2 regions of the Telluria sp. LT2P80 genome follow, and region 2 is predicted to be linked to the other one. Evidence: riboswitches for the same ligand, from Rfam matches in the RefSeq annotation. Region 2 holds a riboswitch; the other holds the start of a gene.
What was found. Region 2 has a riboswitch for thiamine pyrophosphate ahead of AC56LW_RS01305 (TonB-dependent siderophore receptor). Riboswitches for the same ligand answer to the same signal wherever they lie in the genome.
Positions count from the first base shown of each region.

Region 1 (7,130 bases), on a different contig from region 2:
CCTGTTCCCACTCTTCCAGCTTGCGCTTGCGCGCGCGCCCGACCTCGATCCGGTTGCGGGTCGTGAAGGCAATCAGCCGCGCCACGACCACCGCCAGGTACATCAAACCGACCAGCATTTCGACGCTGGCCAGCGCCCGCGCCGGTGCGGTCAGTGGAATCACGTCGCCGATGCCCGTGCTCGAGAGCAGCGCAAAGCTCAGGTAATTGAGTTCGGTCCAGGTACGCGGCGCGCCCGCATTGACGGCGGCAGCAAAGGTGCCGGGCTGGACTTCCTGCAGCAGGATGTACATGTGCGTGAACGCCCAGGCCAGCAGCGTGAACGTGGCGCCGGCCGCGAACAGCTCGTCGGTCGTGGCCCGTTCGTCTTCCATCATGTAGGCGATCAGGCTGCCGGCCGCATAAAAGTAGAACAGCGCCTCCAGCCCCGACGACCAGGCCAGCAGGTGGTTATAGCCGAGCAGGATCTGCGCCAGCAGCAGGAAGATGATGGGCACCGCCAGCGCCCAGCTCACGCGCACCTCGCCGGGCGTGCGCCGCACCATGCGGATGGCAAACGCCAGCACCACGATGCCGAAGCAGTTGAACGCCACCTGGCCGGCACGCGTGCCCTCGATGAACGGATAGGACAGCATGCCGAGCAGCTGCACCAGCAGCAGGATGGCGGAAGGATGGCGGCGGGTATGGATGAACAGGCGCGGAGCGATCATGGCGGCAGGACAAAGTCGTAAGTACTGCCATTGTAGGTTCAGCCGGCCGAAAACAGGCTCCCGAATGCGTGCGCGGCTGCCTGCGGGTCGGCTGCGCCGTACACGCTCGTGATCGCCGCGACCATGTCGGCGCCCCGCGCGACCAGCGGCGCGGCGTTGGCCGGTGTCATGCCGCCGATGACGACGAGGGGCAGCGTGAACTCGGCGCGCGCCTGGTCGAGCAGTGCCGGTGGCGTCACGAATGTGTATTTTTTGACCGGGGACGGATAAAAGCCACCAAAGGCAAGGTAACTGGCACCGGCGTCGCGCGCGGCACGCGCCAGCGCCAGGTCGCCGTAGCACGAGGCACCGACGATCTTGGCCGGGCCCAGCAGCGCGCGGGCATCCGCGATCCCCCCATCCGTGTGGCCCAGGTGCACGCCATCGGCGTCGAGCGCCTGGCACAGGTCGAGATGGTCGTTGATGACGAACGGGCAGCCGTGGCGGCGGCACAACGCCAGCAGCGCCGTGGCCTGCTCGAGCCGCAGGCGCGCGTCGGCCTCCTTGTGCCGGTATTGCACGAGCGCTGCGCCGGCGCTCAGCGCAGCGTCGGTGGCGGCCAGCAGCCGGTCGGTGTCGTTCCAGTTCGGTGTGACGAGATACAAGCCCTTCATAGTGGCTCCTTCAATGTGGTTGGCACAGGCGGCGCGGGATGCGCTGGCCCGGTGCGATCGCAAACGATTGCGCCAGCGTCGCGTGTGTATAGGCCTGGGCGTACTCGAGGGCGATGGCCATCGACTCGCCCAGCGCCAGGCGCGCCGCCAGTGCGGCAGCCAGCGTGCAGCCGCTGCCATGGTAGGTATCGGGCAGGCGCGGCCAACGCCACTCGCCCAACACTTGACCGTCCTGCAGCCAGCGGTTGATCACCGTGTCGCCAGGCGCGTGGCCACCCGTGACGAGCATCTGCATGGTGCCTGGCATGTCCAGCGCATCGCGTTCGGGCAGATTGGGCAGCACGATCGTCGCCAGCGTCAGCAAATCGGACAAGGCGGCGCTGGCGCTGCCCTGCCCCAGCGCATCGCCATGGCCGCTGGCCAGCACCGGATCCAGCACTACCGGCAGCGCCGGCTGCCGCGTGCGCAGACTGCGGATGACGTCCGCGATTGCCGCTGCATTGGCCGCGTTGCCGGGGATGCCCAGCTTGACGGCGCGGATGTCGAAGGCAGCAACCAGCGGCGCGGCCTGGCACGCGACCAGGCCGGCGTCGACCGGGTGCGCCTCGAACACGCGGTTGTTGTCCTGGCAGGTCAGCGCCGTGGCCACCGGCAGCGCGTGGGCGCCCTGCGCGGCAATGGCCAGGATGTCGGCCGCCAGGCCCGCGCCGCCGCCGGGATCGAGCCCGGCGAAGACCAGCACGCACGGTGTCATGGGGTGACTTTGCCCTCGACCGGCGACGATGGCGAGGCCGCGAAGCGCTTCGGCATGCGCCCCGCCAGATACGCATCGCGCCCGGCCAGCACCGCATGCTTCATCGCGCGCGCCATGCGCACCGGGTCGCGCGCGCCGGCAATCGCGGTGTTCATCAGCACGCCGTCGCAGCCGAGTTCCATGGCGATCGCCGCATCCGACGCCGTGCCCACACCGGCGTCGACCAGCACCGGTACCGTGGCCTGCTCGATGATCAGCGACAGGTTCCACGGATTGAGAATGCCCATCCCCGAGCCGATCAGCGACGCCAGCGGCATCACGGCCACGCAGCCGATCTCCTGCAGGATGCGGGCCTGGATCGGATCGTCGCTGCAGTAGACCATCACGTCGAAACCGTCACGCACCAGCGTTTCGGCGGCCTTGAGTGTTTCGGGCATGTGCGGGAACAGCGTGGTGGTGTCGCCCAGCACCTCGAGCTTGACGAGGTTGCGCCCGCCCAGCAGCTCGCGCGCCATCTGCAACGTGTAGACCGCGTCCTTCGCATTGAAGCAGCCGGCCGTGTTGGGCAGGATGGTGAAGTCGGACGGCGGCAGCACGTCGAGCAGGCTGGGCGCGTTCGGATCCTGGCCGATGTTCACGCGGCGAATCGCCACGGTGACGATCTCGGCGCCGGCTGCCAGCGTGGCCTCGCGCGTTTGCGCCAGGTCGCGGTATTTGCCGCTGCCGACCAGCAGGCGCGAGTGGTAGGCGCGCCCGGCGATGGTGAGTACATCCGGTTGCCCGTCTCGTTTCATGTTTTCGTTCATGATATTCATCCTGCTCTCCTTTAGCCGCCACCGATGGCGCGCACGATATCGACCCGGTCCTGCGCCTGCAGGCGGCGCGTGGGCCACTGCTGGCGTGGCACCACCTCGCGGTTCACGGCCAGCGCCATCCCCTGCCCGCTCAGGTCCAGCTGCTCGAGCAGCCCGGCGAGCGTCTGGCCCGGGGGCACGCCGCACGGCGCGCCATTGACTTCGATGGACGTCATTCAGACCTCCCGGTACAGCCGGGCGCCGTCGCGCACGAACTCGATCGCTTTTTCCTGCATCCCCTGCTGCAGGGCCTTCTCGCCCTGCACGCCATTGGCGGCGGCGTAGGCGCGCACTTCCTGCGTGATCTTCATCGAGCAGAAATGCGGGCCGCACATCGAGCAGAAATGGGCCACCTTGGCCGAATCCTTGGGCAGGGTCTCGTCGTGGAATTCGCGTGCCTTGTCGGGATCCAGGCCCAGGTTGAACTGGTCGTCCCAGCGGAATTCGAAGCGTGCTTTTGAGAGCGCGTTGTCGCGCAGCTGCGCGCCCGGATGGCCCTTGGCCAGGTCGGCCGCGTGGGCGGCGATCTTGTACGTGATGATGCCGTCCTTGACGTCCTGCTTGTCGGGCAGGCCCAGGTGCTCCTTGGGCGTCACGTAGCACAGCATCGCCGTGCCGTACCAGCCAATCGTGGCCGCGCCGATGCCGGACGTGATGTGATCGTACCCGGGCGCGATATCGGTCGTGAGCGGCCCGAGCGTGTAGAACGGCGCTTCATGGCACTGCTCGAGCTGCAGGTCCATGTTCTCCTTGATCAGGTGCAGCGGCACGTGGCCGGGGCCTTCGATGATCGTCTGCACATCGTGCTTCCACGCGATCTGCGTGAGTTCACCCAGCGTTTTCAGTTCGGCCAGTTGCGCCTCGTCGTTGGCGTCGTAGATCGAGCCGGGGCGCAGGCCGTCGCCCAGGCTGAAGGTCACGTCGTACGCCTTCATGATGGCGCAGATGTCTTCGAAGTGCGTGTACAGGAACGATTCGCGGTGGTGCGCCAGGCACCACTTGGCCATGATCGAGCCGCCGCGCGAGACGATGCCCGTCAGGCGGTTCGCCGTCATCGGCACGTAGCGCAGCAGCACGCCGGCGTGGATCGTGAAGTAGTCGACGCCCTGCTCGGCCTGCTCGATCAGCGTGTCGCGGAAAATCTCCCAGGTCAGGTCCTCGGCCTTGCCATTGACCTTTTCCAGCGCCTGGTAGATCGGCACCGTGCCGATCGGGACCGGGCTGTTACGCAGGATCCATTCGCGCGTTTCGTGGATGTGCTTGCCGGTCGACAGATCCATGACCGTGTCGGCGCCCCAGCGGATCGCCCAGGTCATCTTTTCGACTTCTTCGCCGATCGACGAGGTCACGGCCGAATTGCCGATATTGGCATTGACCTTGACCAGGAAGTTGCGGCCGATGATCATCGGCTCGATTTCGGGGTGGTTGATATTGAGGGGAATGACGGCGCGCCCGCGTGCGACTTCCGAGCGCACGAATTCCGGCGTGATTTCAGCGGGGATGCTGGCGCCGAACGACTGGCCCGGATGCTGGCGGCCCATCAGGTCGGCAACCCGCTTGCCCATCGGGCCGGACGCATGCAGCGACGCGATGTATTCCTTGCGCTGCATGTTTTCGCGCAGCGCGATGAATTCCATCTCGGGCGTGATGATGCCCTGGCGCGCGTAGTGCATCTGCGTGACGTTCGCGCCGCTCCTGGCGCGGCGGGGCGCGCGCTGCAGGTTGAAGCGCAGCGCGCTCAAGTCCGGATCGTTCAGCCGCTGCTGGCCGAATTGCGACGATGGTCCGGCCAGTTGCTCGGTGTCGCCGCGCCCGTCGATCCAGGGTTGGCGCATCGGCGCCAGGCCACTGCGGATATCGATTGCGGTGGCCGGTTCGGTGTACGGCCCGGACGTGTCGTAGACGAACAGCGGCGGATTGGGTTCGCCGCCAAAGCTGTCGGACGTGGCCGACTGGCTGATCGCGCGCATCGGCACGCGGATATCGGGCCGGCTGCCTTCGATGTAGACCTTGCGGGAATTGGGTAGCGATGCGATGGCTGCCTGGTCCACCGTGGCGGTGGCGGCATCGAACAGTTGTGAAGACTTCGGCGGTGCGTTCATGTGGCTCCCTTGCGTGCGTGAGAGCCAGCAAAGGAGTTGCCGGGTGCGACAAGGTCGGGCGCAAGACTGCGCACGGCCGCACGAATCGGCTGCTTCCCTTCGCTGGCATTATCCAGATCAGGTTCGGAGGGTATTTCTCACCCGCGTGTCGTTGGAACGACAGGCAGGACCCCTAGCGTGTGCCGGACGAGCAATCCCCGTCCAGCGCGGTAAATTATACGCGCTTGTAATTTATAATGGTCTTTTTCGCACATCACACGCCACCACATCATGGAATTAGCCAAGTCTTTCGAGCCAGCCGATATTGAACAGTTCTGGCGCGCAGAGTGGGAACAGCGCGGCTACTTTGCCGCGACCATGGACGAGGGCAAGCCCTCCTTCAGCACCCAGCTGCCGCCGCCGAACGTCACCGGTACCCTGCACATGGGCCACGCGTTCAACCAGACGATCATGGATGGCCTGACGCGCTACTACCGCATGCGCGGCTACAACACCGCATGGGTCCCGGGCACCGACCACGCCGGCATCGCCACCCAGATCGTCGTCGAACGCCAGCTGGACGCGCAAAAGATTTCGCGCCATGACCTGGGCCGCGACGCATTCCTCGAAAAAGTCTGGGAGTGGAAAGAAAAATCGGGCAGCACCATCACCGGCCAGATGCGCCGCCTGGGCACGTCGCCAGACTGGCAGCGCGAATACTTCACGATGGACGAGCCGCGCTCGAAATCGGTCGTCGAAGTCTTCGTGCGCCTGTACGAGCAGGGCCTGATCTACCGCGGCAAGCGCCTGGTGAACTGGGACCCGGTGCTGGGCACGGCCGTGTCCGACCTCGAAGTCGACTCGCAGGAAGAAGACGGCTTCATGTGGTACATCCAGTACCCGCTCACCGACGGCAGCGGCCACCTGACGGTCGCCACCACGCGCCCTGAAACGATGCTGGGCGACGTCGCCGTCGCGGTCGACCCGACCGATGAACGCTACCTGCATTTGCACGGCAAGACGCTCACGCTGCCATTGACCGGTCGTGAAATCCCGATCATCGCCGACAGCTACGTCGATAAAGAATTCGGCACCGGCTGCGTGAAGATCACGCCGGCCCACGACTTCAACGATTACGCGGTCGGCCAGCGCGCCGGCCTCGCGCCGATCAGCATCTTCACGCTCGACGCCAAGATCAACGAAAACGGCCCGGCCCAGTACCAGGGGCTGGACCGCTTCGCCGCGCGCAAGCAGATCGTCGCCGACCTCGAAGCATTGGGCCTGATGGAACAGATCAAGCCGCACAAGCTGATGGTCCCGCGGGGCGATCGCACCAACGTCGTGATCGAGCCGATGCTCACCGACCAGTGGTTTGTCGCGATGACCAAGCCGGCGCCGGAAGGCACGTTCAATCCGGGCAAGTCGATCACCGACGTCGCGCTGGAAAAAGTCGCCAGTGGCGAGATCAAGTTCGTCCCCGAAAACTGGAGCACGACCTACAACCAGTGGCTGGGCAACATCCAGGACTGGTGCATTTCACGCCAGCTGTGGTGGGGCCACCGCATTCCGGCCTGGTTCGCCGAAGACGGCCAGATCGTCGTCGCGCGCGATGAAGCCGAGGCGCAGGCCAAGGCCGCAGCTGCCGGCATCACCGGCGCACTGCGCCGCGACGACGACGTGCTCGACACGTGGTTCTCGTCGGCGCTGGTGCCCTTCTCGACCATGGGCTGGCCCGAAGAAACGCCCGACATGAAGATGTTCCTGCCGTCGTCGGTGCTGGTCACGGGCTTCGACATCATCTTCTTCTGGGTCGCGCGCATGGTCATGATGACCGCGCACTTCACTGGCAAGGTGCCGTTCGAGACCGTCTACGTGCACGGCCTGGTACGCGATTCGCAGGGCCAGAAGATGTCGAAGTCGAAGGGCAACACGCTCGACCCGATCGACCTGATCGACGGCATCGACGTCGAGACGCTGGTGGCCAAGCGCACCACGGGTCTGATGGACCCGCGCGCCGCCGAAAAGATCGGCAAGGCCACGCGCCGCGAATTCCCTGACGGGATCCCGGCATTCGGCACC
Region 1 covers NZ_JCASIO010000002.1:1,278-8,407, reverse strand. The annotation lists gene AC56LW_RS06380 (ion channel) at 1-709, opposite strand, end outside; gene thiE (thiamine phosphate synthase) at 748-1,362, opposite strand; gene AC56LW_RS06370 (bifunctional hydroxymethylpyrimidine kinase/phosphomethylpyrimidine kinase) at 1,373-2,116, opposite strand; gene AC56LW_RS06365 (thiazole synthase) at 2,113-2,931, opposite strand; gene thiS (sulfur carrier protein ThiS) at 2,943-3,146, opposite strand; gene thiC (phosphomethylpyrimidine synthase ThiC) at 3,147-5,072, opposite strand; TPP riboswitch at 5,150-5,256, opposite strand; gene AC56LW_RS06350 (valine--tRNA ligase) at 5,343-7,130, shown strand, end outside.
Region 1: another riboswitch for thiamine pyrophosphate. It lies ahead of thiC (phosphomethylpyrimidine synthase ThiC); the one in region 2 lies ahead of AC56LW_RS01305 (TonB-dependent siderophore receptor).

Region 2 (7,130 bases):
CCGCACGAAGATTCGCCACAACCGCGATGCCTGGCGCCCGCATGGGGCTGGCGCTGGCGTGCCGATTGTCACGCCGCCCCTTCCGAAGAGGGCGGACCTGTCCAGGTCGAAACGCAAGACCTTTGCACGATGGGTGGAACTGGTTTGCGACGGCGATATGGATGCCACTGAATCTGTGCTGGAAACGATCGGCAAACCGCGCAAGGTTGAGGATATCGACGAATTGATGGCGGCATTGGCCGCATCGAGCCAGGCGATTCAGTCTGACGTGAAGGATGACGCCACGACGCTGCTCCAGGCAGGGCGAATTGCCGAGCAACGCGCACTGGGTGATTTCGACGGACCGCCAGGTCCACCATTCGGCCCGGCTCGTTGCAGGGCGGGCTTGCTGGCGTTTGCAGATTGGCTGCAGCCGAGAGGTTACCGCCTGGTCGATCTCGACAACGACGATGACGCCTGGCATGCCGTCGTGGTCAAGGCCGAGTACCACACCGAATTCATTGAACTGAGCAATAGCTTGAAAATACGCGCGCGTGAACCTGACGCCGTCTACAACAACTAACCACGAAAAGAACGTACATGTTGGATAGTTCAAGAATCCACGTCGCGACCGCATCCTGATGTGCGACAGTGCAGACCCGTCGGCAACTGGTAGGAACTACAGTCACACCAATAACTGTAGTTCACTACCGGCTCAAATCAAAAATCAATCTGCGCCGACACCCTGAACGTCCTCGGCGCCCCTGGCAGCAAATACCCACCCAGCGACTGCGTCACGTCGCGCCAGTAGAATTTGTCGAACGCATTGTCCATCCGCGCCCGGATGATCGTGTTCAGACCACCCGCGCGCAGCAGGTACGACGCGCCAAACCCGGCCACGTGATACCCAGGGACCTTAACGCGATTGGCCGGATCGAACACCTTGTTGCCCGAATACTGCCACTGCGCGTCCAGCTTGAGCCCCGCCACCTGCGGCACTTCGTACTCGATCCACGCAGATGTGCGCAGCTCCGGTACATTGGTCACGCGCTTGCCTTCGGTGCTGGCGTCGCCCGTGTCCTTCTGGTCGGTATCGAGCGCCATCAGCGACAGGTTGTAGTTCAGGCCGGGCAGGGCGCGGCCCTGGGCCGACAGCTCGACGCCGCGGTGCGTCTGCTCGCCCGCGCGCACGAAGACGTTGGCGGCATTCGTGTACTCGAGGCCCTGGGTGATTTCAAACACGGCGCCCGACAATGCCAGCTGCTCGTTCACATTGCGCTTGACGCCAAATTCGAATTGCTTCGAGCGGCTTGGAGAGAGCACCGTGTTCTGGTTGACTGTCTCCATCGGTGCGATGCCGCCGTATTGCAGACCGTGGCTGATCGAGCCGTACACGCGCCAGTCCGGCGCCGGTGCATACACGAGCGCCACGTTCGGCAGCGCGAACGAGTCTTTCGATTTCACGCGCGCCTGGTCGATTTCTTCCAGCGCGTCGAGCTTGAGCTGGACGTAGCGCACGCCGGCGTGCAGCGTCCAGGCCGGTGACAGGGTCAGGATGTCCTGCACGAACAGCGAACGTTCTTCGGTCGCGCGGCGTTCCATCACCGGGCCGGTGACGCGGCTGCTGTCCACCGGCGGCACGATCTGGTTCTGCCAGATATTGCTCGAGCCGACGTAGTCGTAGACGTATTCGCCGAAGCTGTCGTGACGTTCGGCGTAAGCGCTGCCGATCGTCAGCGCGTGGCGTACGGCGCCCGTGTCGAAGCGGCCCTGCAGCATCGCTTGCGCACCCCATGGCGTCTTGCGCTCGCCGGTGCTCTGGAAGTCATACACGTCATAGTCGCCGTTCGAGCAGTAGCCCGGATAGTAGCCGTTGCCCTCGTTGCTGCAGCCGTACGGGAAGGCGGTGAAGTCGTCGCGCTTGAACCAGTGCTTGTTGGCGTTGACCGTCGCGGTCCAGGTGTCGCTGATGCGGTACTCGAAGCGCAATCCAAGGTTGCTGCTGTCGGTGTCGACGGGGCGTGTCCATGGCTGGTCGTTGAGCAGCGTTTTCGCCGAGATCCCGGTGGGCAGGACTTCGTTGCGCAGCAGTTGGTAGCCGGGGGCGGTGACCTGCTCCTTGTGCTGATGGTCGACATCGATCTGGAACAGCGCATCCGGCGACATCTGCCAGTCGAAGGCGGCCGAAATGAACTGGCGCTTGCCGTCGGCGCCGCGCACATACGATTTCAGGTCTTCGGCGGCCGCATTGAAGCGGTAGCCAAAGCGGCGGTCGGCGAAGCGTCCGCCCAGGTCGACCGCGCCGTACACGGTGCCGCGTTCGCGCACTTCGACGGTGGCCGAGCGCAGCGGCGCATTGGTCGGGCGCTTGGTGACGAAGTTGAGCATGCCGCCGGGCGCCGCGACGCCGGCCTGCAGGCCGGCCAGGCCGCGCAGGACTTCGATGCGCTCCTTGTTCTCGAGCGGGATCTGCGTGTCGCCCGAGATCGCGATCATGTCCTTGCGATAGCTGGTCGCGTTGTCGAGCGTGAAGCCGCGCACCGAAAACTGTTCGGCGTAGCCGATGGCGTTGTAGGCGTCGCCGATCGACGCGTCGTAGCGGCTCGCATCGCTGACGCTGCGGATCGACAGATCCTGCATCTGGCCCTGGCCGATCGAGGTAATCGACGCCGGCGCGTCGAGCAGCTGCGTTTCGGCGAAACCGCCGACGCTGGCGCGGTCGAGCGCGATCCATTTGCTGCTGGTGACGACGACCGAGGGAATGGCGTCCTGCGCAACTGCGGCAGGCGTAACAACGAAGGCCTGCACGATGGCGCAGGCAAGAACAGGGTGCTTCAGAGTGAAGGTCATGGTGTGCTCGTGTTTGCGCGCCACGAGGGCGCGCCGCTTAAATTCAAGCCGGAGCCAACGTGGGGGAAGGGCAAACGAACGGGAGGGCTGCTTTGCGCTTTCCTTCGCTGGCATTATCCAGATCAGGTACGAAGGGTATGTCTCACCCGGAACAACGTTCCAGGACCCCTAGCGAAGGCGCGAGTGTAGCACGGCGCTTGACGGCCGTGGTGAATCTGGCAAGCGTCGTGAAGCTTCAGGCTTGTGCGGTAGTGGGCGCTCTGGTCGCGGCGGCAGTCGTGGGGACCGACGCCATGCAGCGCAGCAGCGCGCTGTGGGCGGCTTCGGCAATCGCGCGCCATTGTTCGCGGCGCTGGGCGGCGCGCTTGCGGTGCTTCGATGGCATGTCGGCCAGTGGCTTGAGGTAGAACGGCAGCGTGATCTGATAGTGGCGCGCATCGTGTTCGGCGCCGCCGAGAATCCGCCAGAAGCCATCGTAGCCGCTCTCGAAGGTCGCGTGCTGGTCTGCCCGGTACGCAGGGTGCGCGGTGGCGCGCAGCGCGAGCACGCGGTCGATGCCCAGCGCTTGCGCCGCGCCCTGCAGGGCGGCGAACGCGAAGAAGCTGGGCGAGTTATTCGGGAAGGCGCGCTCGAATGCATCGAAGGCCGGACCGGCATTGCGCCACAGGCCCGCGTTGTGGGTCACCAGCGGCACGCTCGCCACTGGAAGCGCGAGTTGCGCGCCGTCGGTCCAGGTCCAAGACAGGCGATGCAGCACCGCGTCATTGGCGAGCAGCGTCAAGGTCAACCCATTCTGCGAATCGTCGCGCTGCGCCGTGCGCAGTTGCAGCGCAAAGCACCCATGCTCGCTATCGTGCTGCCACAAGATCAGGCCGGCGCTGCCATGTACCGCATCCCGGTACGTCCGGTTGAAGGTCGTCTCCTCGAAGCGCCCGTGGGAATCGAGGGACTGGTGCGCGCGCCAGTGGCGCAGGGCGTGCCAGCGTTGGGTCAATCGCGCGATGATCATGGGCGCTCCATTGGACAGAAAGTGACGGGCGAACTTTATTAAACTAGTTCCTCAGTGCAATTATGTTCCCGATTGCCAACGTGTGCTTGGATAAAGTGTAATGATTCGTCAGGAACCAACACGATTCGGGGCAGTGGCCCTGCTGACGGGGTTCAGTGCCCGAAAGGGCGTTGCTCAATAGCCACAATCGGTCCATGTCTGTGGCGCGCCACGCCTGTCGGGTTACGTTGACCGCCGCGAATGCCCGCTTGCTATCGGGAGCAGGTCATAATGGCGGCACTTATTTATCAGCACGAAAGAACATCCATGACGCACAACCAGCCGCCGGAAGGCGCCCTCGCGCAGGGCCCTGTGACCGGGAACGAATCTGTGAATGACACGCAGTCCCGCAGCATGCACCGCACGGCGTCCAGTCGCGTCGTCGGCCAGGCATCGCGCACTGCGACCGCCAAGACGGCCAGGGGCAAGGACAAGGACAGCACGGGCATTCCGCAAAGGCCGAACGCCAGCCAGGTTTCGGCGTGGAAGAAAGAAAACAAGGCCTCGATTGCAGAAACGGCGAAGCATTTCAACCTGCCGCCAACGATCGCCAAACGGTGGTGCGCCGTCGCCTGAAAGACAGGGAAGGTGCGCACGGCCGGCGTACCGTGCTTCCCGGCCTTCCGGATCGGTCTACCATGACTTTTCTCCATCAACAGGAAAAGCAATCATGGTGCAACCCTACGAACTGTTTTACTGGCCGTCGATCCAGGGCCGCGGCGAATTCGTACGACTGGCGCTGGAAGAAGCGGGCGCCGATTACGTCGACGTGGCGCGCCGCGATGGCGGTGTCGATCTGCTGATGTCCGCGCTCGAAGTCGGCGACCATCCTTCCTTTGCCCCGCCGTTCCTGAAAGCCGGTGAACAGACCATCGGCCAGGTGGCCAACATTCTGCTGTACCTGGGTGAACAGCATGGCCTGGCGCCACGCACAGAACCTGGCCGGCTCTGGGTCCACCAGCTGCAACTGACGATCGCCGACCTGGTCACCGAGGCGCACGACACGCATCACCCGATCGCCTCGATGCTGTACTACGAAGACCAGAAGCCCGAAGCCAAGCGCCGCGCGGCCGATTTCGTCGAGACGCGCATCCCCAAGTTCATGGCCTATTTTGCGCGACTGCTGGCCAATCCCGAGCCACGCGACTACCTGCTGGGCGAGCGCGTGAGCTATGCCGACCTGTCGCTGTTCCAGGTCATCGAGGGCTTGCGCTATGCATTCCCCAACGCGATGAAGAAGGTCGAGCAGGAGCATCCCGAGCTCACCGGCCTGCGCGACCGGGTAGCGGCGCGGCCAAGGATTGCGGCCTACCTGGCATCGCCGCGCCGCATCCCGTTCAACCAGGACGGCATCTTCCGTCGCTATCCCGAGCTGGACGCGTAAGCAGGTCAGTGCAACGCGACCGTCGCGGTGGTCATGCCTTTTGCAGGCACGCCGTCGCGGCGATCGAGCCAGCCGGCCAGTGTCGTGAGCAGCAGTGCGCCCACGACCACCAGCGCACCGATCCACGGCGTGGCCATCAGGCCGAGGTGCGCGACAATCAGGCCACCGCCCCATGCGCCCAGCGCGATGCCGACATTGAAGGCAGCGATGTTCAAGCCGGATGCCACATCGACCGCCTGCGGCGCATCGCGTTCGGCGCGCCGCACCACATACACCTGCAGGCCCGGCACGTTGCCGAAAGCGACTGCGCCCCAGGCCAGGACCGTCATCAACACCAGCGGTTTGCTGGGCGCCGTGAAGGCCAGCACGAACAGCACCAGCGCCAGCAGCGCAAACACGATCTGCAGTGCGCGCACCGGCCCGAGGCGATCGGCCAGCTTGCCGCCCCAGATATTCCCGGCTGCGACCGAGACCCCATACACCAGCATCACGAGGCTGACGGTCGACGCGGCGAAGCCGGACACTTGCTGCAGGATCGGCGCCAGGTAGGTGAAGGCGATGAAGCTGCCGCCGTAGCCGAGCGTCGTGATCGCATATACCAGGAGCAGGCGCGGCTTCCTCAGCACCGCCAGTTGCGTCAACAGCGGCGCCGGCTTGCTGCCGGCAATATCGGAAGGCACCAGGATGGCGCTGCCGATAACGGCAATCACGCCCAGCAGCGACACCGCGAGGAACGTCGCCTGCCAGCCGAAGTGCTGGCCGATGAAGGTCCCGAGCGGCACGCCGGTGACCAGTGCCACGGTCAGGCCGGTGAACATCAGCGCGATCGCACTAGCCGCTTTTTCCTTCGGCACCAGGCTCGTGGCGATGGTCGAGCCGATCGAGAAGAACACGCCGTGCGCGAGGCCTGTGAGCACGCGCGCGGCCATCAGCGCCGTGTAGTCCGGCGCCATCCAGGCCACCAGATTCCCGATCGTAAACAGCACCATCAGGCCAAGCAGCAGTTGCTTGCGCGGCACGCGGCCCGTCATGGCCGTGAGCAGGGGCGCGCCGATGGCCACGCCCAGCGCGTACAGGCTGACCAGAAGGCCCGCCGAGGGTACCGACACCTGCAGGCTGGCGGCGATGGTGGGGATCAGGCCGACGATGACGAATTCAGTCGTCCCGATGGCGAAAGCGCTCAATGCGAGTGCCCATAGTGCGAGTGGCATGGTGTTCTTTCTCAGAGATGGCAGGCGTGCAGTGTGCCGCCTTTGCCAGCCCGAAAAAACAGGTCCGGCTACAATGGACTTTTGATTCGGAGTCATCAATGATCGACGTGGATGCGCTGATTGTGTTTTCGGCAGTCATGGATGCGGGCTCTTTTTCGCGCGCTGCCGAGCGTCTGGGACAGACGCCGTCGGGCGTCTCGCGCACGATCTCGCGCCTTGAGGGCAGCCTGGGCATGACGCTGATCCAGCGCACGACGCGGCGCCTGCAACTGACCGAGGAGGGCGCCTGGCTGCTGGGCCGGGCGCGGACGATCCTGGCCGACCTGGCCAACACCGAGGCCGAAGCGGCGGCGCGCCGCTCACAGCCGGCGGGCCTGGTGCGCGTGAATGCCGCCACGCCGGCGCTGGGCCACCTGCTCGCGCCGCTGGTCACCGAGTTTCTGGATGCGTATCCGCTGATCGCGCTGGAACTGGTCAGCGGCGAAACCTATGTCGACCTGATCGAAGAGCGGGCCGACCTGGCAATCCGCATCGGCGCGCTTCCCGATTCGACGCTCAATGCGCGCCGCCTGGGCGCGGCGCGGCTGCGCGTGCTGGCCTCACCTGCCTATCTCGAGCGCCATGGCGCCCCGCCTGACACTGCGGCGCTGGCGAGGCA
Region 2 covers NZ_JCASIO010000001.1:291,742-298,871, reverse strand. The annotation lists gene AC56LW_RS01310 (DUF6630 family protein) at 1-562, shown strand, start outside; gene AC56LW_RS01305 (TonB-dependent siderophore receptor) at 700-2,829, opposite strand; TPP riboswitch at 2,912-3,009, opposite strand; gene AC56LW_RS01300 (DUF535 family protein) at 3,065-3,838, opposite strand; gene AC56LW_RS01295 (hypothetical protein) at 4,145-4,453, shown strand; gene AC56LW_RS01290 (glutathione S-transferase) at 4,548-5,261, shown strand; gene AC56LW_RS01285 (MFS transporter) at 5,267-6,472, opposite strand; gene AC56LW_RS01280 (LysR family transcriptional regulator) at 6,571-7,130, shown strand, end outside.